2 regions of the Bacillus sp. SH7-1 genome follow, and region 2 is predicted to be linked to the other one. Evidence: riboswitches for the same ligand, from Rfam matches in the RefSeq annotation. Region 2 holds a riboswitch; the other holds the start of a gene.

Region 1 (10,053 bases), on a different contig from region 2:
TAGAAGAATTAGAGAGAAACATAGTTTACCAATTATGTTTTTAAGCGCGAAATCATCAGATATAGATAAGGTAATTGGATTGAGTACTGGAGCAGATGATTATATTGTGAAGCCGTTCAGTACAATTGAATTTATAGCAAGAGTGAAAGCTCAATTAAGAAGGTATACATATTTCAATCAAAATGCTATCCAAGTAATAGAAAAGAAGATAAACATTAGAGGTTTAGAATTAGATGAAGTGTCAAGAACAGTAATGCTATATGGAGAAACAATCAATCTTACGAAAACTGAATATGATATTTTGTACTTAATGGCAGCTGCAAAGAATCGTGTGTTTACTATTGAAGAAATATATGAGAGTGTTTGGAAAGAAAGGGCATATGAAAGTAATAATACAGTAATGGTTCATATTGCAAGATTAAGAAATAAAATTGAAGAGAATCCAAAAGAACCGGAGTTTATTCAAAATGTTTGGGGAGTAGGATATAAAATTGAAGATTAAATCATTACAAGGCATTAGAGTTAAGTTTTTTATCGCATTTATATGTAGCATCTTGTTAGCAATTGTAAGTATAATAGCGTTTCAAATGTTAATTGGAAATATATATAGTCGTGCTAATTCATTAGAAGAAAAATATTCATTTTTATATTTTATAGTTTTTTTGATTTTTACTACGACATACTTTGCATTTATGACAAAAACAATGATGAATAGATTATCTGAAATTAATAAGAACGTGAAGGAAATAAGTAATGGCAATTTGGAAATCCATATACCTATTTCAAAAAATGACGAGATTGGTGAATTAGCGACGAATGTTAATAGAATGGCGAAAAGTTTAAAAGAGGCTATCGAGAATGAAAAAAAATCACAGGAAATGAAAAATGAAATGATTAGTAATATTTCACATGATTTACGAACGCCTGTAACATCTCTAATCGGTTACGCGGATCTATTAGGCAATAGACTTCATTCAAATATAGAAGAATGCGAGCAATATGTAAGTATATTAAAGCGAAAAAGTTATGAATTAAAAAATCAAGTAGATGATTTATTAGAATACTGTCAAATAAATTATAGAGAGATCGAATTACATAAGAGTGTAGTACATATGAAAGCGTTCATTGAACAAATCATGATTGATTTTGTACCACAACTAGATGATGCCGATATGAGCTTTTGTATTAAAGGTGATAAGGAGTTACATGTGGAAATGGATGTAGCGCTTATGGTGAGGTTATTCGAAAATGTAATTAGTAATAGTATTATGTACGGGAAAGATGGAAAGGAGATTTTTATTCAAGTTTCTAAAAGAGATATGAGTGTTGAAATAGAAATTAAAAATTTGGGACAATGTATTCCGAATAAGAACCTTCCTTACGTTTTTGAGAAGTTTTATCGTGGTGAAAAATCACGTAGCTCTTATACGGGTGGAAAAGGAATGGGGCTTGCAATTGCGAAAAGTATAGCAGAGCTTCATAAAGGGGATATCACTGTGCGCAGTAACGAGAAAGAAACTGTTTTCACCATCGTTTTACCACATTATAAAGAATTGTAAGAAAGTCGTAAGTATTTCTTTTATATGTCGTAATTTTCACATCGTATCATGTAGAACAAAGATAGGAGAGTAGGGATACAACATGTGGAAGAAATACGTATTAGTAATTTTAGTAGTTTTTTTAATTACAAGTTGGAGTGTAGTTTATTTAATGGATGGTGTTATATCAGTCGTTTTTTGGTGGAGTATACAAGCGTTTAGCTTAGTATCAATCTTTATTTTGATAGCGTCAGTATTACTATTTGTGTGGAAAGGCATTTTCAGAAAGCGAATAGATAGAACACTACTCTTCATAGTTCTTTTCTCTATAATAGGGGCTTGGCCCTTAGGATGGTTCGCTAACATAGGCGGACTTGCTTACCCAGCAGATGTACAGTCTATGACTCCTAAAGTAGTCGTTCGCTTTCCTTTGAATGAACGAGCACTAGTAGGCTGGGGTGGTGATCGGTTAGAAACGAACTATCATGTTATAAAACCGAATGAACGATGGGCATATGATATTCTTATCCCGCCTGCTGAAGTGAAAAGTAGTAAGTTAGAGGAGTATGGGATATACGGTACAGATGTACTGGCACCAGTTTCTGGAACAGTTGTATCAATTAATAATGATGAAAAAGATTTAGTTCCGGGATCGGAGGGTTTTCAGTCAATGGCCGGAAATCATATTTATTTACGACTAGATGAAACAGGCACATTTTTGATTCTTGCCCATTTAAAGCAAGGGTCAATTAAAGTGAGGGAAGGACAACGTGTAAATGAAGGAGAGATTCTTGCTCAAGTCGGTAACTCAGGAAGTTCAAGTGAGCCCCATTTACATATTCATCATCAAAGGAAGGATCCATCAAAGGTAAGTATGTTTTTAGCGGAAGGACTGCCACTGTACTTTCAAACTGAAAAAGGTGCGATAATGCCGGAAAGAGGCACATATATAAGAGGTAATTAGAAGAGATTTACTTCATTAAGAAAAGGTATTCCAGTTTTTGGAATACCTTTTCTCATTACCCTACAAATGTTTGATACAGTAAGAAAATATTTAAAATGATAACAAGTACAGCAATGATCCAAGCGATAAAGGTAGTTATGCGGTGATTAACGAGTACACCCATAATTTTTTTACTACTTGTAAACATAATAAGTGGTACTAATGCAAAAGCAATACCGAATGATAAGACGACTTGGCTCATGACTAGAGCGTAAGTTGGATTTACACCTAAAGCGATAATAACTAATGGTGGAATCATTGTAATAAATCGGCGTAAGTATAACGGAATATGCATTCGAATGAATCCTTGCATGATAATGTCACCAGACATTGTACCGACTGAGGAGCTAGATAAACCTGCTGATAAAAGTCCGATTCCAAATAAAGCAGCGGATGCAGGACCGACTAAGTTGCTAAATTGATTAAAAGCAACATCAAGATCTTCAACATGCAAGCCGTTTTTAAAGAATAGTGCAGCAGCAACAATTAACATGCTTGCATTAATTGCTCCAGCGATAACCATTGCGATAATGATATCAATAAACTCAAAGCGGAAAATCTTTTTCTTTTGTTCATCATTTGTTCCGACTACTCGGCGCTGCGTTAAAGCGGAATGTAAATATATTGCATGTGGCATAACTGTCGCGCCTAAAATACCAGCTGCTAATAAGATACTATCCACGCCTTGGAATTTTGGAATAAATAGCCCTGAAAGTAAAGGGCTTAATTCCGGTTTTGCGTAGAAAACTTGTACACCAAAAGCGATAACAACGATAAAAATCATCCCTGTTATAATAGCTTCTAATGGACGGAAACCTCTGCGTTGAAATTCAAGAATAATAAATGATCCGGCAGCTGTTATTAAAGCGGCTGGTAACATTGGAATCCCGAATAATAAGTACAATCCGAGTGCCGCTCCAATAAATTCAGCTAAATCTGTCGCCATAATAACGAGCTCCCCTTGAATCCATAAACCGATGGAAACAGGTTTTGGGAAGTTTTCTCGAGCGATTTCAGGAAGGTTTCTACCTGTAGCAATTCCTAATTTAGCGGATAAAGTTTGGATTAATACAGCCATTAAATTAGAAGCAAGAATTACCCAGAGTAATAAATATCCATATTGTGATCCAGCGGCAATATTTGTCGCGAAATTGCCAGGATCAATATAAGCGACGGAAGCGATAAAAGCAGGACCTAAGAATGGTAATAGTCTTTTTAAGCCTTTCGTTTGTCCGCTTAATGCTAAATGTGCGGATTGAACAGTTGTACTTTGAGAAGGGACTTGTTCATCTTTTGATATATCTTTATTCATAGTAGTTTTCCCCTTTAAAATGTTAACTTGATGAAATTATTGTAAGTATTCTTATTGTTTATTTCAATACATTTAAATGTACTAGGTGATATTTTTATTTGAACATAAATGTTTCCTTAGTGCAAATTATATGTCTTTATACAATGAATGGTGTGATGTTATAAAAAATTGGGAGTTTATGGCATGATGACGTGGGGAAACATAATGAATTAAAGGACTAATTTTGAAATTTATGTGAACATAAAGTCGATAATACAGCATATTAATTGATGGAATTGCATTTGTATGATATATAATATATTGGGATTACAACATAACCACAGTATTTTGGTGTGTAATCTTGTTTTTTATTTTTGTTAACTTATAGAAAATAGTATAAAGAGAAGAAAATGGATTCATTTTCTTATTATATATGTTTTGATATGAACGTTAACTTATACATGATTTTAAAATTTAGATAGGTGGTAGAAATACATTGGCAACTACAAAACCATATAGAGTATTACTATATTACATGTACACAACAATTGAAAACCCAGAAGAATTTGCGGCAGAGCATTTAGAATTTTGTAATTCACTTGAGTTAAAAGGAAGAATCCTTGTAGCTAAAGAAGGTATTAACGGAACTTGTTCTGGTACTGTAGAACAAACAGAGAAATACATGGAAGCAATGAACAACGATCCACGTTTTGACGGTATCGTATTTAAAATAGATGAAGAAGAAGGGCACGCATTCAAGAAAATGCACGTACGTCCTCGTCCAGAGTTAGTTACACTTCGTCTAGAAGATGACATTAATCCACACGAAATAACTGGGAAGTATTTAGAGCCAAAAGATTTTTATGAAGCAATGAAACAAGAAGATACAGTTATCATTGATGCACGAAATGATTATGAGTTTGATTTAGGACACTTTAAAGGTGCGATTAAACCGGATATTGAATCATTCCGTGAATTACCAGACTGGATTAGAGAAAATAAAGAAACACTTGAAGGTAAAAAGATTTTAACGTACTGTACAGGTGGAATTCGTTGTGAGAAGTTTTCTGGTTGGTTAGTTCGAGAAGGATATGAAGATGTAAGTCAGCTTCATGGCGGAATTGTAACATACGGAAAAGACCCAGAAGTACAAGGTGAGCTTTGGGATGGACAATGTTACGTGTTCGATGAGCGTATCGCTGTACCAGTAAACCAAAAAGAACATGTTATTGTTGGTAAAGACCACTTTACAGGTGAACCTTGTGAGCGCTATGTAAACTGTTCAAATCCAGAATGTAACAAGAAAATTTTATGTTCTGAAGAAAACGAAGCGAAGTATTTACGTGCATGTTCTCATGAATGCCGTGTAAGCCCACGTAACCGCTACGTAATACAACATGAATTAACTGAAGAACAAGTAGCTGCTGCGTTAGAGAAGATCGAAGCAGGGAAGTAAGTGGAATTCGTGTAATAAAAAAGGGTACTCCAAACTTTATGTTGGAGTACTCTTTTTATATTGTCCGGTTCAGCTTTTGGTCGGTTTCTGTCGGCAAGTCGATATATCTGGAAAATCGCCGATATATTTTGAGTTGCGCTGATATATTTAAAAAATCGCCGATATATTTCGAGATGCGCCGATATATCCGAAAAATCGCTGATAAAAATTTCATTTACTGTAGCGCACCACGTATTTCAATGTAAAAACAACCTTCTTTACTTCGTATCATCTTTCTCTCTCACAGCAGACAACACTGTTTGTTTTACCCATGCTTTTCTTCTTCTATGCTGTACACCCCATTGATATAACCCTTGCGCACCTAAAATAAGTGAAATGACGATGCCGCTAATTGCTATTAAAAGTGCGAAAAATTCAAGTGGCGACGATATTTTGTTTGAGTCGGTGTTTCTTAAAAGGTCAATCATAGTAAATCCTAACATTTGGCCCACTACAGAATAGAGCGTTAAAATTAATAATAAAAGGCTATCTTTTTTAGAGGCAACATTTTCTTGATATTTAAACAAACTATCAAGATTTTGTTTCGCGTTCGAGTATAGAACCTCAATATTAAAAAGTTTTCTTAAGCGGAAGAAAATATCTTCACTTTGTGATTGGGATACTAATTCTAAAGAAAAATAATTAGCAGTGAACGAATTGATTGAATAAATTAATTTCTCTATTTCATTAGTATCTTGTTCAATATTTAGCTCAGCATAGGCGTTTGCCATTTTTAATAAAACAATTTTATGGAATAGATTTAATAATAAAGCGTAATAAAATTCTCCGTACATTTGACTCGCAAGTTTAGCTATTGCATCGTCAGCTTCGTTTGTAATACATGTAAAAATATGTTCTTCCATTATGAAATAGCGATTGGGTGCCCATCTCTGGTAAGCGTGCAGCTTTAAATAATTATGAATATAAGGAAGGTTATTTGCACTTACATAAGCCTTGCCATCACTTGTTAATCCGGAAAGACTGGAAGTGCGATACACATCCACTTCATTTAGTTCTATATCTACTTTTATAGATAATAAAGTTTGAACGTACATTCTTTGGTCTTCAAAGAAAGGAAAGGTTTGAAAGTAAGAGCTTCTTAATCTCTTCTTCTCAAAGAAATCTGTTACGCCATGAAATAAATAACCAAAAATGAATCTTTCCACTTGGGAATACTTTTTTCCGTTACATTCAATACAAATAGTCTCAGTTGTATCATTTTTAGTTTCAAGTACACGGAAGCGAGCGGCGAATTCGATTGCTTCAGATAAAGTCATGTTTGGAGCAGTATTTACTTCTGTTCGAATTGTTAAGAAGCCAAGCTCATAAGGGCAAAGTGTTACATCAATAGAGTGTATCTTGAATGGAATTGAAATAAGGTTTGTTGTTAAATGTCCAGTTAAGTTAAGGTCCTTTGAATAACGTTGCAATCCTTTTTGATGCTCTGAATGAGGAAATAGAATTTTATTTGTAAATGAAAGATAGTATGCTTCCATATTTTGATGTGAAACTTGAAACTTTCCGTAGTATGTATTTTCATTTTCAAGATGGTCGAGTCGAAAAGGGCGAAAATCATTTTTTTGTAAGAAAGGGAACATATTTTGTTCGTACCCAGTTTTAAAAGAAAACGGGAATATAAATTGAAATATAGCTGTTGTTACATCTTTTTCTTCGATTGTTTGTATTGCCTCCATTTACATTGTTTCCTTTCCGTATATGCTATAAAAACAACATGCCCAAATTTATTTGAAAATAACCACTGTTTTATACTTGAGTAAGAATGAAAATTCAGCTTATTTAGCAGGGGACATGTATAATGTTATGTATACGAAAAGTTATAAATTTTTATTTTGAAAAGGGGGATGTAGTATGCGGATTTTAGTATTAGGAGCTGGTGGAGTCGGAGGTTTTTTTGGTGGCCGATTAGTTGAAAAGGGAGAAGATGTTACGTTTCTTGTTCGTAGTAAAAGGAAAAAACAATTGGAGGAAAGAGGGCTTGTAATTCGCAGTGTTAACGGGGATTTTTCCTTCCAACCGAAATTAATAACGAAAGAAGATAGAACTTCTCCATTTGATGTCATTTTATTTTCAACAAAAGCGTACCACTTAAACGAGGCAATTCAAGATTTGAAGCCGTTTGTAGGTGAAAATACTGTAATCATTCCATTGTTAAATGGTATCGCTCATTTATCACAATTACAAAAAGAATTCGGCGAGGAAAAAGTAATTGGCGGTTTATGCTTTATCGAGACGACGTTAAACGATCAAGGAGAAATTGTACAAACTAGCGCTGCCAACAGACTTGTGTATGGAGAAATTAAGTCTCAAGATTCAGAGAGAATAAAGCATATTTCTAAAGCATTTGCAGATACGAAATCTAGTTTTGTTTTAAGTGAAAGTATTACGCAAGATATGTGGCATAAATATTTATTTATTACTGTAATGTCAGGTGTGACAACATTAATGCGTGCACCAATAGGACCAATCCGTGAAAGCGAAGGTGGACGTGATTTTATACGAAGCTTATTTGAAGAATGCATGCAAATTATGAGATGTATTGGGGCACCAGTTAAGGCTGAGATTGCCAAGGAACATATGAAAACAATTGATAAAATATCATATGATATGAAGTCATCGATGCAGCGGGATATGGAAAAAGGTTCGTCTATTGAAGGGCAGCACTTACAAGGATATTTACTAGATGTAGCAGAACAATTTTCTATAGAAGCACCATTATTAGGAGCAGTATATCAAAATTTGAAAGTGTATGAAGAAATGACCTTAAACAGATTAGCAATAGAATTGGATGTATGAAAAAATAAAAAAGAAAGCAATATATAAGTGTATTGCTTTCTTTTTTTATGACAAATTATTTATTTCTTTTCGTTCTATCTGTCAAATTTATTTCCTGTTCACGTTTACCGTATAATTGATTAATCTCATTTGCTAACGCATCTAAATAGGAATCGGAAAAAATAGGCTTCTTTTCTTTAGACATATGGGTCTCCTTTATCGATTTTTTAGTATTCATTATGTATATTTACTGGCGGATTATGCGCAATCATTTTAAATTTTTTCTTTTTCAAAATTTTTGTTTACATTTTGAAAATAAAGGAGTATTATAATCCACAGTTTCAATTTTCTAAATCGCTGAAACCGCATGGTGCGGGGGACCCGTTCTTATGGATTAATACTTAATCCAATGGGGTGAATCCTTGAAAAAGGTAGGGCTACTCATAGGCCCGAATCCGACAGCTAACCTCGTAAGCGTTATATTGAGAAGGAAGGTGGAGCTTGTGCGACAAAAAATATAATGTCTACAAGTCTATTTCGTTATGGCTTGTAGACATTTTTTGTTTTCTGAAGAAATAGTTTATCCGCTGTAACTAGCAGAAAAGTTCGTACAAAATTATTGGAGAGTGGACAGCAGTGGTTTCATCTATTAAAAGATTTTTAATTGGAAGACCGTTAAAATCAACTGAGCTTGGAGAACAAAAGCTCAATAAAACGAAGGCGTTAGCAATTTTGTCTTCTGACGCTTTATCATCGGTTGCTTACGGTCCAGAGCAAATATTAATTGCTTTAGCAGGTCTTGGAGCAATCGCTTATTGGTATTCTATTCCGATAGCTGTTGGGGTATTAGTATTATTGACAGCCCTTATTTTATCTTATCGCCAAATTATTTTTGCTTATCCGCATGGCGGGGGCGCATATGTTGTATCAAAAGAAAATTTAGGAATGAATCCAGGCTTAATTGCTGGAGGATCTTTATTGGTCGATTATATTTTAACAGTTGCGGTAAGTGTGTCTGCAGGTACAGATGCGCTAACATCTGCTTTTCCTAGTTTACATGCACATAATGTAATCATTGCGATTATATTTGTTATATTTATTACTATTTTAAATTTAAGAGGGGTAACGGAATCAGCTTCCGTTTTAGCATATCCTGTTTATTTATTCGTTTTAGCACTATTTATATTAATTGGTGTAGGGATATATAATATTTTAACGGGACACGTTTCACCGACTTTACACACGCCAATTGGAACGCCGGTTGCAGGAATTAGTTTGTTTTTACTGTTACGAGCATTTGCATCGGGTAGTTCGGCTTTAACAGGTGTAGAGGCAATCTCTAACGCAATTCCAAACTTTAAGGATCCTGCACCTAACAATGCAGCGAAAACATTGCTTGCAATGGGAGCATTACTTGCAGTGTTATTTTCAGGGATTGTTTTCTTAGCTTATTATTACGGAATTACTCCAAGTAAAGAAGTAACAGTTGTTTCTCAAATTGCTGAACAAACATTTGGACGTAATTTCATGTACTATTTCATACAAGGTACAACAGCTTTAATATTAATCCTCGCTGCTAACACAGGATATTCTGCATTTCCGCTATTAGCAGTTAACCTTGCAAAAGATAAGTTTATACCGAGAATGTTTACGATTAGAGGAGACCGCCTAGGTTACTCAAACGGTATTATTATACTTGGAATCGCATCGATTATTTTAATTGTAGCTTTCCAAGGGCAAACAGAACATTTAATTCCGTTATATGCAGTAGGTGTATTTATTCCATTTACACTTTCTCAAACTGGAATGGTATTAAAATGGCTTCGTGAAAAACCTGAAGGATGGGCTTTGAGATTAACGGTTAATTTAATTGGTGCAGTTATTAGTTTTATCGTAATGAGCATGTTCTTTTTAACTAAATTTGCACAAGTTT
Region 2 (10,053 bases):
AAAACATTTTAAAGTAGGCGAATGAATATGAAAAATGAGCTTCATGTAATCTCAAATGGTCACATGTCATTCGAAGAGCTAGTGAATGTAGCAATGCAAATTGAGAGTGAAATTGATTATTTGCATATTCGTGAGCGTGAGAAAAGTACGAAGGAATTGTATGAAGGTGTGGAAAGTCTTTTGAAGAAAGGCTTTCCAGCATCGAAAATAGTGATAAATGATCGAATTGATATCGCTATTTTATTAAATATTCCGCGCGTGCAGCTAGGATATCGAAGCGCAGATGTAAGGTCAGTGAAAGAAAAGTTTTCTTATTTGCATGTAGGTTATTCTGTGCATTCTTTAGAAGAGGCAATCGATGCATTTAAGAATGGAGCGGATTCACTCGTCTATGGTCATGTATTTCCGACAGATTGTAAAAAAGGTGTGCCAGCGAGAGGGCTTGAAGAAATTTCAGACATTGCAAAGTGTTTATCCATACCAATTATAGCAATTGGAGGAATCACCACGGAAAACACAGGGGATGTTCTTACTAACGGTGTCAGTGGTATTGCTGTTATGTCTGGGATTATAAGTAGTAGTAACCCGTATAGCAAAGCGAAATCTTATAAGGAATCAATAAGAAAGTGGGCGGAAAAACATGTGTAAGAAGTATGGTGTAGCGATAATTGGCGGAGGTGTAATTGGTAGTTCAGTTGCACATTTTCTAGCAGAACGAGGGCATAAAGTAGCGATTGTAGAGAAGCAACAGATTGCATCTGAAGCCTCGAAAGCAGCTGCTGGTTTACTTGGGGTTCAGGCAGAATGGGATGCATATGACCCACTATTTGAACTTGCTAGAGAAAGCCGGGCTATATTTCCACAACTTGCAGAAGTTTTACGTGAAAAAACAGGCATCGATATTGGGTATGAAGAAAAAGGCATTTATCGTATTGCCCAAAATGAAGATGAGAAGGAAAGAATTCTTCATATTATGGATTGGCAGCAGAAAACAGGTGAAGACTCTTATTTTCTAACAGGAGATCGTTTACGAGAGAAAGAGCCATTTCTATCTGAGTCAATTATAGGTGCTGTATATTATCCAAAAGATGGTCATGTTATTGCACCAGAGCTTACGAAAGCCTTCGCACATTCCGCATCATTTTCGGGTGCTGATATATATGAACAGACAGAAGTGTTTGATATTCGTATTGAAAATAAGAAAGTGACTGGGATCGTTACAAGCGAAGGTATTATCGCGTGCGAGAAGGTTGTGATTGCGGGTGGTTCATGGAGCACGAAGCTACTAGCACATTTTCACCGCGAATGGGGTACATATCCAGTTAAAGGAGAAGTAGTAGCGGTAAGAAGTAGAAAACCACTTTTAAATGCGCCTATTTTCCAAGAAAGATTTTACATTGCACCAAAGCGCGGCGGACGTTACGTAATTGGAGCAACGATGAAGCCGCATACGTTTAATAAAACTGTGCAACCAGAAAGTATTACTTCTATATTAGAGCGTGCGTATACAATATTGCCAGCTTTAAAAGAAGCCGAATGGGAAAGTGCATGGGCAGGATTAAGACCACAATCGAATCATGAAGCTCCTTATATGGGAGAGCATGAAGAAATAAAAGGTTTATATGCTTGCACGGGCCATTATCGAAATGGCATTTTATTAAGTCCTGTTTCTGGTCAATATATGGCGGATTTAATAGAAGGAAAGCAGGAGAATCACTTGCTAGATTCATTGCTTTCTAAAAGAGTTTAGAAAGGGGATGGAAGTTTGAATTTAAAAATTAATGGTAATCAAATTGAAGTGCCAGCGAGTGTGAAAACAGTAGCTGAACTACTTACACATTTAGAGTTAGATAACAGAATTGTTGTAGTTGAGCGTAATAAAGATATTTTACAAAAAGATGATCATACAGATACATCTGTTTTTGATGGAGACCAAATTGAGATTGTAACTTTCGTAGGAGGCGGTTGATTATGTTAAACATTGGACCATTTTCATTTCATTCTAGACTTTTATTAGGAACAGGAAAATTCCCTGATTTTGATGTGCAGCAAAAGGCAATTGATGTATCTGAGGCGGAGGTTTTAACGTTCGCAGTACGTCGTATGGATATATTTGATGCAAAGCAGCCTAATTTATTAGAGAAACTTGATGTAAAAAAATATAAGTTATTACCGAATACAGCTGGAGCAAAAAATGCTGAAGAAGCGGTTCGTATTGCAAAATTAGCAAAAGCTTCGGGGCTTTGCGACATGATTAAAGTAGAAGTTATTGGTGATGATAAAACGTTATTACCTGATCCAGTAGAAACATTAAAGGCATCTGAAATGTTACTAGAAGAAGGGTTTATCGTTCTTCCATATACATCTGATGATGTTGTATTAGCACGTAAATTACAAGAACTGGGTGTGCATGCAATTATGCCAGGAGCGTCACCAATAGGTTCAGGGCTAGGTATTGTAAATCCGTTAAATTTAAGCTTCATTATCGAACAAGCGACAGTACCAGTTATCGTTGATGCGGGTATCGGTAGCCCAGCTGATGCGGCATTTGCGATGGAATTAGGAGCGGATGGTGTGTTATTAAATACTGCTGTGTCGGGAGCAAAAGATCCAATTAAGATGGCATACGCAATGAAATTAGGTACCGAGGCAGGGCGCATTGGCTTTGAAGCAGGTCGTATTGCACGTAAACGTTGTGCAACAGCAAGTAGTCCTTTAGAAGGAATGAGCGTAGTTGAATAATCGATATTCTCGCCAAGAATTATTTTCTCCAATTGGAGAAGAAGGGCAACGAAAGATAAGAGAAAAGCATGTGCTCATTATCGGTGCAGGTGCATTAGGTAGTGCAAATGCGGAGATGTTTGTAAGAGCTGGTGTTGGCACAGTAACGATTGTTGACCGGGATTATGTCGATTGGAGTAATTTACAAAGGCAGCAATTGTATGCAGAGAGTGATGTAGAAAATAATCTTCCGAAGGCTGTAGCGGCAAAAAAACGTCTAGAAGAGATTAATCGTGAAGTAAGAATAGAAGCTCTCGTTCAAGATGTAACAGCTGAGGAATTAGAAGAGCTTGTTACAAACGTAGATGTAATGATTGATGCAACTGATAATTTCGAAACGCGTTTCATTGTGAATGATATAGCGCAAAAACATTCTATTCCATGGATTTACGGAGCATGTGTAGGGAGTTACGGCCTTTCTTATACAATTCTTCCTAGTAAAACGCCATGTTTATCTTGTTTATTACAATCGATTCCGCTTGGCGGAGCGACATGTGATACAGCGGGCATTATATCTCCTGCTGTATCTCTCGTCGTTTCTCATCAAGTTACGGAAGCTCTTAAATTGTTAGTGGAAGATTACGAATCACTTCGGGATGGACTTGTGTCGTTTGATGTATGGAAGAATGAATATTCATGTATGAATGTGCAAAAGCTTCGTAAACACAATTGTCCTTCGTGCGGAAAGAATGCATTATATCCGTATTTAAATAAAGAAAACACATCGAAAACAGCGGTTTTATGCGGGAGAAATACAGTTCAAATTAGACCACCTCATAAAGGGGAGATGGATTTTGAACAATATAAGGGGCTGCTGGAAGATCGCGTTACGGATTTAAATGTAAATCCATATTTACTATCATTTTCTGTTGAAGAAAAGAGATTAGTTGCTTTTAAAGATGGTCGTGTACTTGTACATGGAACGAAAGATATAAGCGAAGCAAAGACGATTTATCATCGCTATTTTGGTTAGAAAAGGATGAGTGGGATGAAAGTGAATAAAGCTTTAACAATTGCAGGATCTGATAGCGGAGGCGGTGCTGGCATTCAAGCGGATTTAAAAACATTCCAAGAGCTTGGTGTGTATGGGATGACGGCTATTACGGCAATTACTGCTCAAAACACGCTTGGCGTTCAAGGGGTATATCCTGTTCCATTAGAAGGTATTACGGAACAGTTGAATTCAATTGGTACGGATTTAACACCAGATGCTGTGAAACTGGGAATGTTATTTAGCAGTGAAATTATTCAAAACGTTGCAGAACATATTAATAAATTTGGCTGGAATAATATTGTGCTAGACCCTGTTATGATTGCTAAGGGCGGTGCATCATTATTACAACAAGAAGCAGTTCAAGCATTAAAAGAATATTTATTACCAGTAGCAACTGTAATAACACCGAATGTTCCTGAGGCAGAAGTGTTAACTGGGATGGAGATTCATAATGTTGAAGATAGTAAGGAAGCTGCGAAAGTATTGCATGAATTAGGTGCAAAATATGTACTTATGAAGGGCGGACATGCAGAATATCAAGGGAATGAAGTAATTGATTTACTCTTTGATGGAGAAGAGTTTATTGAATTTAGAAGTGATCGAATTCCTTCAAAGCAAACGCACGGAAGCGGTTGTACATTTGCGTCAGCAGTTACAGCTGGACTTGCGAAAGGCTACTCGATGGAAGAGGCAGTTCAAGAGGCAAAACAATTTATTAGTATAGCAATTGAAGAACCGTTGAATATTGGAAGTGGTCATGGACCGACGAATCACTTTGCATACAAATTGAATAAAGCACAAGCATGAATAGTAGAAAAGTCAGTTTTATAACTGGCTTTTTTTTCTGTTTACTTTTTCCAAATACAGGAGTAATATATCAGCCAGAATATATTTTTTGTAATACGCTGAGTCCAATTATATGGAGCGGAGGAACCAATTTGTGCAGTGTCACTTGGGGTGAATCTTTCAATTTTGAAAGTAGGGCTACTCTCAAAGTCCGAATCCGACAGCTAACTTCGTAAGCGTCTTGAGAGAGGGCGGTGCCATGATGGATACATCACTTCATCGATCTGATTAGTATAGGGGAATATCAATCTATATTTGAGTTCTTTTATGCTAAGGAGGATGAGGTACATGGAACTAACACTTATTTGTGTTGGAGAAGAAAGCAAGGTAAATAGTTTAAGAGATTTAGTAGCATTTCAACATGAGTTAATTATTTTTACAGCAAATGAAGAGATAGCGGCTGAAGTTAGGGATTGTGGATTTGATTGGACGTATAGTTGTAGCAAGGAGCAGGATTTTACTAGTATTTGTGAGTGTGTTAAGAAGGTGATTTTACTAGGGGATGAGCTTCAAATCGTTAGCTTCTTCACAGAACACATCCGCTTTTCTTTTCAAGCACCTATTACTGTTGTTACAAGGAATAAACGATATCCAGCAAGGCTCTATGAAACAATTGGAGCTACATTTGTCGTGTTTACGAATTGTGATAATATTTCTTTTTTATTTTTTGAATAGGGCGGAGGAAAAGAAGATGAAGGTGTTGTTACTAGGAGATATAGCAAATCGTTGGGCGGTATCAGTAGATCGAGTTCAAGAATTGGTGGTGCTCGATCCTATTTTTCCAAGGCCCTATATCATATTGCCGTCAAAAGACGCTTTATATTTAAAAACAGATGTTATCGAATATGAGCAGTTACATGCAGAATTGTCACAAGTTTATATTCGCGGGAGAAATTTACGTGCTTTTTTACGAGGAGAATAAATAGTGTATGAAAAAAGAGCGAATGCGAGGTGCAACAAGCTATGCACTTCATGTCATTCGCTCTTTTTATTTCGTATTTAAAAGGTTATTTCTGTGAAAAAGAAAGAAAAGACGAGAAAACAGGTGAAAGAATATTAATAACACTCAATGTAAGCGTTTAAATAGATGGATATTTTCTTATTTTCAGTAATTTTCCTCTTTACAAGTTAAATATAGAGGAGTATATTTACTCTCATAAATCATTCATAAAATTTCCAAAAAAACCTAAAATCGCTGAGTTCCAGAAATGGAGCGGGGGAACCAATTTTGTGCATCGTCACTTGGGGTGAATCTTTCAGTTTTGAAAGTAGGGCTACTCTTTAGGCCCGAATCCGACAGCTAACCTCGTAAGCGTTTAGAGAGGAGGTTTACTTTGTGTTGTTCATTTCGAACACTAAGTAGAGCTTAGTGTTCTTTTTTTGATAATCTGATGGTAAATTTTTACAGTAGGGAGAGGGATAGCTATGTTAGATGTTGTAATGATCGGAATTTTTGTTGTGTTAGTCGCATCGATGGCAAGTCTTGCAAGTTGGTCAGATAAAGTTGTGAAAGAAGGGAAGCAATCATGACGATTGCCTTATCGGTTATTGTTGCAGTAATTACGGTGTACTTAGTGTATGCATTATTAAATCCGGAAAAGTTTTAATTAGGGGGAGTCATTCATTATGATCTGGGTCGCAGTTGTTATTACAATGCTATTGTTTATTCTTGTGGCAAAGCCAACGGGAATTTATTTAGAGAAAGCCTTTCAAGGTAGCAAAAAGCTAGATCAAGTATTCGGGCCTTTTGAAAAACTTATTTTTAAAATTACGGGTGTAAAAGAATACAATCAAACGTGGAAACAGTACGCACTATCATTAGTTTTATTAAATGGATTTATGATTGTTGTCGTATATTTCATTTTCAGACTACAAGGAGTATTGCCATTAAATCCAGCACACATTGAAGGAATGGAGCCCACACTCGCTTTTAATACAGCAATTAGTTTTATGGCTGATACAAATTTACAGCATTATAGCGGTGAAAATGGTTTATCGTATTTATCACAATTAATTGGGATTACATTTTTAATGTTTGCAGCACCGGCAACGACATTAGCACTCGTTATGGCATTTATAAGAGGGCTCGCTGGAAAAGAACTCGGTAACTTTTTCGTTGATTTTACAAGAGCGTTAACGAGAGTATTTCTTCCTATCGCATTTATTGCGGCGCTAGTCTTTGTCGCACTTGGTGTACCACAAACGTTAGACGGTGCAGTTACAGCACAAACAATCGATGGGGCAAAGCAAAATATATTACGCGGGCCAGTTGCATCATTTGTTTCCATTAAGGAACTTGGAAATAACGGCGGTGGATTTTTCGGAGCAAACTCTACGCACCCTTTTGAAAATCCAGGGCAAATGAGTAATATTTTGCAAATGATGCTTATGATGTTATTGCCAACAGCACTACCATTCACGTACGGACGAATGGTAGGAAATAAAAAACAAGGACGTATTCTTTTCGTTTCACTATTCATGGTGTTTTTACTAGGGTTTATAACGATTACGACATCTGAACTAAACGGGAATCCGGCATTAAATGGAATGGGTATTGAACATATACAAGGAAGTACAGAAGGAAAAGAAGTAAGGTTCGGAACAGTATTTTCTTCCCTTTATGCGACTGTAACGACAGCTGCTGAAACAGGGGCTGTTAATACGATGCATGATACGTTAACACCAATTGGTGGATTAGTTCCACTTGTAAATATGATGTTAAATACAGTATATGGCGGCGTTGGAGCAGGTTTTGTGAACATTATTATGTATGCGATTATCGCAGTCTTTATATCTGGATTGATGGTTGGACGGACACCAGAATTTTTAGGTAAGAAAATTGAAGGTAAGGAAATGAAATTAATTGCGGTAACGATACTATTTCATCCACTGCTTATTTTAGGATTTTCAGCATTAGCACTTTCAACAAGTTTAGGAACGGATGCTATTTCTCATTCCGGTTTCCACGGTTTGACGCAAGTGGTATATGAATATACATCGTCAGCTGCGAATAACGGATCTGGATTTGAAGGATTAGCGGATAATACACCGTTTTGGAATATTACAACTGGTTTAGTTATGTTTTTAGGTCGCTATTTCAGTTTAATTACAATGCTAGCTGTGGCAGCTTCATTGAAAGAAAAGACGGTTGTACCAGAAACAGTCGGAACGTTCCGTACGGATAATAGTTTATTTGGCGGCATTTTCATCGGAACAATTGTAATTGTCGGTGCATTAACATTCTTCCCGATGTTAGTACTTGGTCCAATTGCAGAATTTCTTACATTGAAGTAATGGAGGGTAAATGATGAGACCGGTAGTAGTAAAAGAAAAAAGAGTAAATGAATCACAAATACATGCTGTAGAAGATGAGGTTAGACAAGCGAAAACGATGGATCGTGATATCGTGACACATGCGATGAAACAATCCTTTGCGAAATTGAGTCCGAAAGTCATGATAAAGAATCCAATTATGTTTGTTGTGGAAATTGGATTTATCATTACGTTCATTTTATCGTTTCTTCCAAGTAGTTCCAGTAGTGTACCAGGATGGTTTAATATAACAGTTTCTCTCATTCTATTATTTACAGTTTTATTTGCTAACTTTGCAGAAGCGTTAGCGGAAGGGCGGGGGAAAGCGCAAGCCGATTCTTTAAAACAGTCGAAGAAAGATGTGTTTGCAAATGTTGTAAAAGAAAATGGAGACATCGCTCAAGTTTCAGCAACCGATCTTAGAAAAGGTGACGTTGTTATTGTAAAACAAGGAGAAATGATTCCAAGTGATGGGGAAGTCATAAAAGGATTAGCATCTGTTGATGAATCTGCGATTACAGGGGAATCAGCTCCTGTAATAAAAGAAGCGGGCGGTGATTTTTGTTCCGTGACAGGTGGAACGATGGTTGTAAGTGACGAGATTACGATTGTCATTACGAGTAATCCTGGTGAATCATTTATTGATAAAATGATTTCGTTAGTAGAAGGGGCTGCGCGTCAAAAAACGCCGAATGAGATTGCTTTAAATACAGTATTAACGAGTTTAACGCTTATTTTCTTAATCGTTGTTGTGACGCTGCCGATTTTTACAAATTATTTAGGATTTCAAATTGATACAGCTGTACTTGTAGCGTTGTTAGTTTGTTTAATTCCAACGACAATTGGTGGATTATTATCAGCGATTGGTATTGCCGGGATGGACCGCGTGACAAAGTTTAATGTGTTAGCAATGTCGGGTAAAGCAGTAGAAGCTGCGGGCGATATTAATACAATTATTTTAGATAAAACGGGTACGATTACTTTCGGGAACCGAATGGCTCATACATTATTACCTGTAGGAAATGAAACGATTGAGCAAGTTGGAAAGTGGGCTGCAATTGGCTCAGTTTTAGATGAAACACCAGAAGGTCGATCGGTTATTGAATATGTAAAAACGAAATCGATATCATATAATCGAGAAATTGCAGAACAAGGTGAGTTTGTTCCGTTTAAAGCAGAAACGAGAATGAGTGGTGTTGATTTACAGGACGGAACGAAAGTGAGAAAAGGTGCTGTAGGTAGCGTAATTGAATGGGTTCAGTCACAAGGTGGAACGATTCCGAAAGATGTAAATCAAAAAGCAGATTTCATTTCAAAAGAGGGCGGAACACCACTTGTAGTTGCAGTGGATAATCGTATTTACGGTTTAATTTATTTAAAGGATACAGTAAAACCTGGTATGCGTGAACGTTTTGAACAATTACGCCAAATGGGGATTAAAACGGTTATGTGTACAGGGGATAACCCATTAACAGCAGCAACAATTGCAAAAGAAGCTGGAGTAGATGAATTTGTTGCTGAGTGCAAACCAGAAGATAAAATTGCGGTTATTAAAGCAGAGCAAGATAAAGGAAAACTCGTAGCGATGACAGGTGATGGTACAAATGATGCGCCGGCATTAGCGCAGGCTGACGTTGGATTAGCGATGAATAGTGGTACAACAGCTGCGAAAGAAGCAGCGAATATGATTGATTTAGATTCGAATCCAACGAAGATTATTGAGGTAGTAGGAATCGGTAAGCAATTGTTAATGACACGCGGTGCTTTAACGACGTTTAGTATTGCAAACGATATTGCAAAATATTTTGCAATCATTCCAGCGATGTTTACACTTGCGATTCCGCAAATGGAAGCATTAAACATTATGAAACTAACATCACCACTGTCAGCGATTTTATCAGCATTAATATTTAATGCAGTTATTATTCCATTACTCATTCCATTGGCGATGAAAGGTATCGCATATAAACCGATGAGTTCGAATGCACTACTTGGCCGAAACCTACTTATTTATGGGCTTGGCGGAGTGATTGTACCGTTCATTGGAATTAAAGTAATTGATATGATTGTCGGCTTGTTTATATAAGGAAGAGGGGAAAGAGATGGCGAAGAAACAAAGT

What was found. A riboswitch is a leader RNA that binds a small molecule or an ion and turns the genes downstream of it on or off. The one in region 2 is predicted to bind cyclic di-AMP.
Region 1: linked by a shared signal. The riboswitch ahead of DN390_RS20490 (APC family permease) and the one ahead of DN390_RS06185 (hypothetical protein) in region 2 are both predicted to bind cyclic di-AMP.

The regions. Positions count from the first base shown of each region.
Region 1 covers NZ_QNUD01000026.1:69,336-79,388, reverse strand. Annotated here, with positions in the region: gene DN390_RS20525 (response regulator transcription factor) at 1-502, shown strand, start outside; gene DN390_RS20520 (sensor histidine kinase) at 492-1,559, shown strand; gene DN390_RS20515 (M23 family metallopeptidase) at 1,642-2,502, shown strand; gene DN390_RS20510 (Nramp family divalent metal transporter) at 2,558-3,853, opposite strand; gene trhO (oxygen-dependent tRNA uridine(34) hydroxylase TrhO) at 4,329-5,288, shown strand; gene DN390_RS20500 (hypothetical protein) at 5,546-7,021, opposite strand; gene panE (2-dehydropantoate 2-reductase) at 7,197-8,141, shown strand; gene DN390_RS31245 (hypothetical protein) at 8,197-8,325, opposite strand; cyclic di-AMP (ydaO/yuaA leader) riboswitch at 8,466-8,612, shown strand; gene DN390_RS20490 (APC family permease) at 8,757-10,053, shown strand, end outside.
Region 2 covers NZ_QNUD01000006.1:111,076-121,128, reverse strand. Annotated here, with positions in the region: gene DN390_RS06220 (ABC transporter substrate-binding protein) at 1-17, shown strand, start outside; gene tenI (thiazole tautomerase TenI) at 28-648, shown strand; gene thiO (glycine oxidase ThiO) at 641-1,750, shown strand; gene thiS (sulfur carrier protein ThiS) at 1,766-1,969, shown strand; gene thiG (thiazole synthase) at 1,972-2,742, shown strand; gene thiF (thiazole biosynthesis adenylyltransferase ThiF) at 2,735-3,754, shown strand; gene thiD (bifunctional hydroxymethylpyrimidine kinase/phosphomethylpyrimidine kinase) at 3,761-4,582, shown strand; cyclic di-AMP (ydaO/yuaA leader) riboswitch at 4,669-4,816, shown strand; gene DN390_RS06185 (hypothetical protein) at 4,910-5,296, shown strand; gene DN390_RS06180 (hypothetical protein) at 5,313-5,543, shown strand; cyclic di-AMP (ydaO/yuaA leader) riboswitch at 5,805-5,950, shown strand; gene DN390_RS06175 (SipW-dependent-type signal peptide-containing protein) at 6,047-6,151, shown strand; gene kdpF (K(+)-transporting ATPase subunit F) at 6,148-6,228, shown strand; gene kdpA (potassium-transporting ATPase subunit KdpA) at 6,248-7,915, shown strand; gene kdpB (potassium-transporting ATPase subunit KdpB) at 7,929-10,019, shown strand; gene kdpC (K(+)-transporting ATPase subunit C) at 10,036-10,053, shown strand, end outside.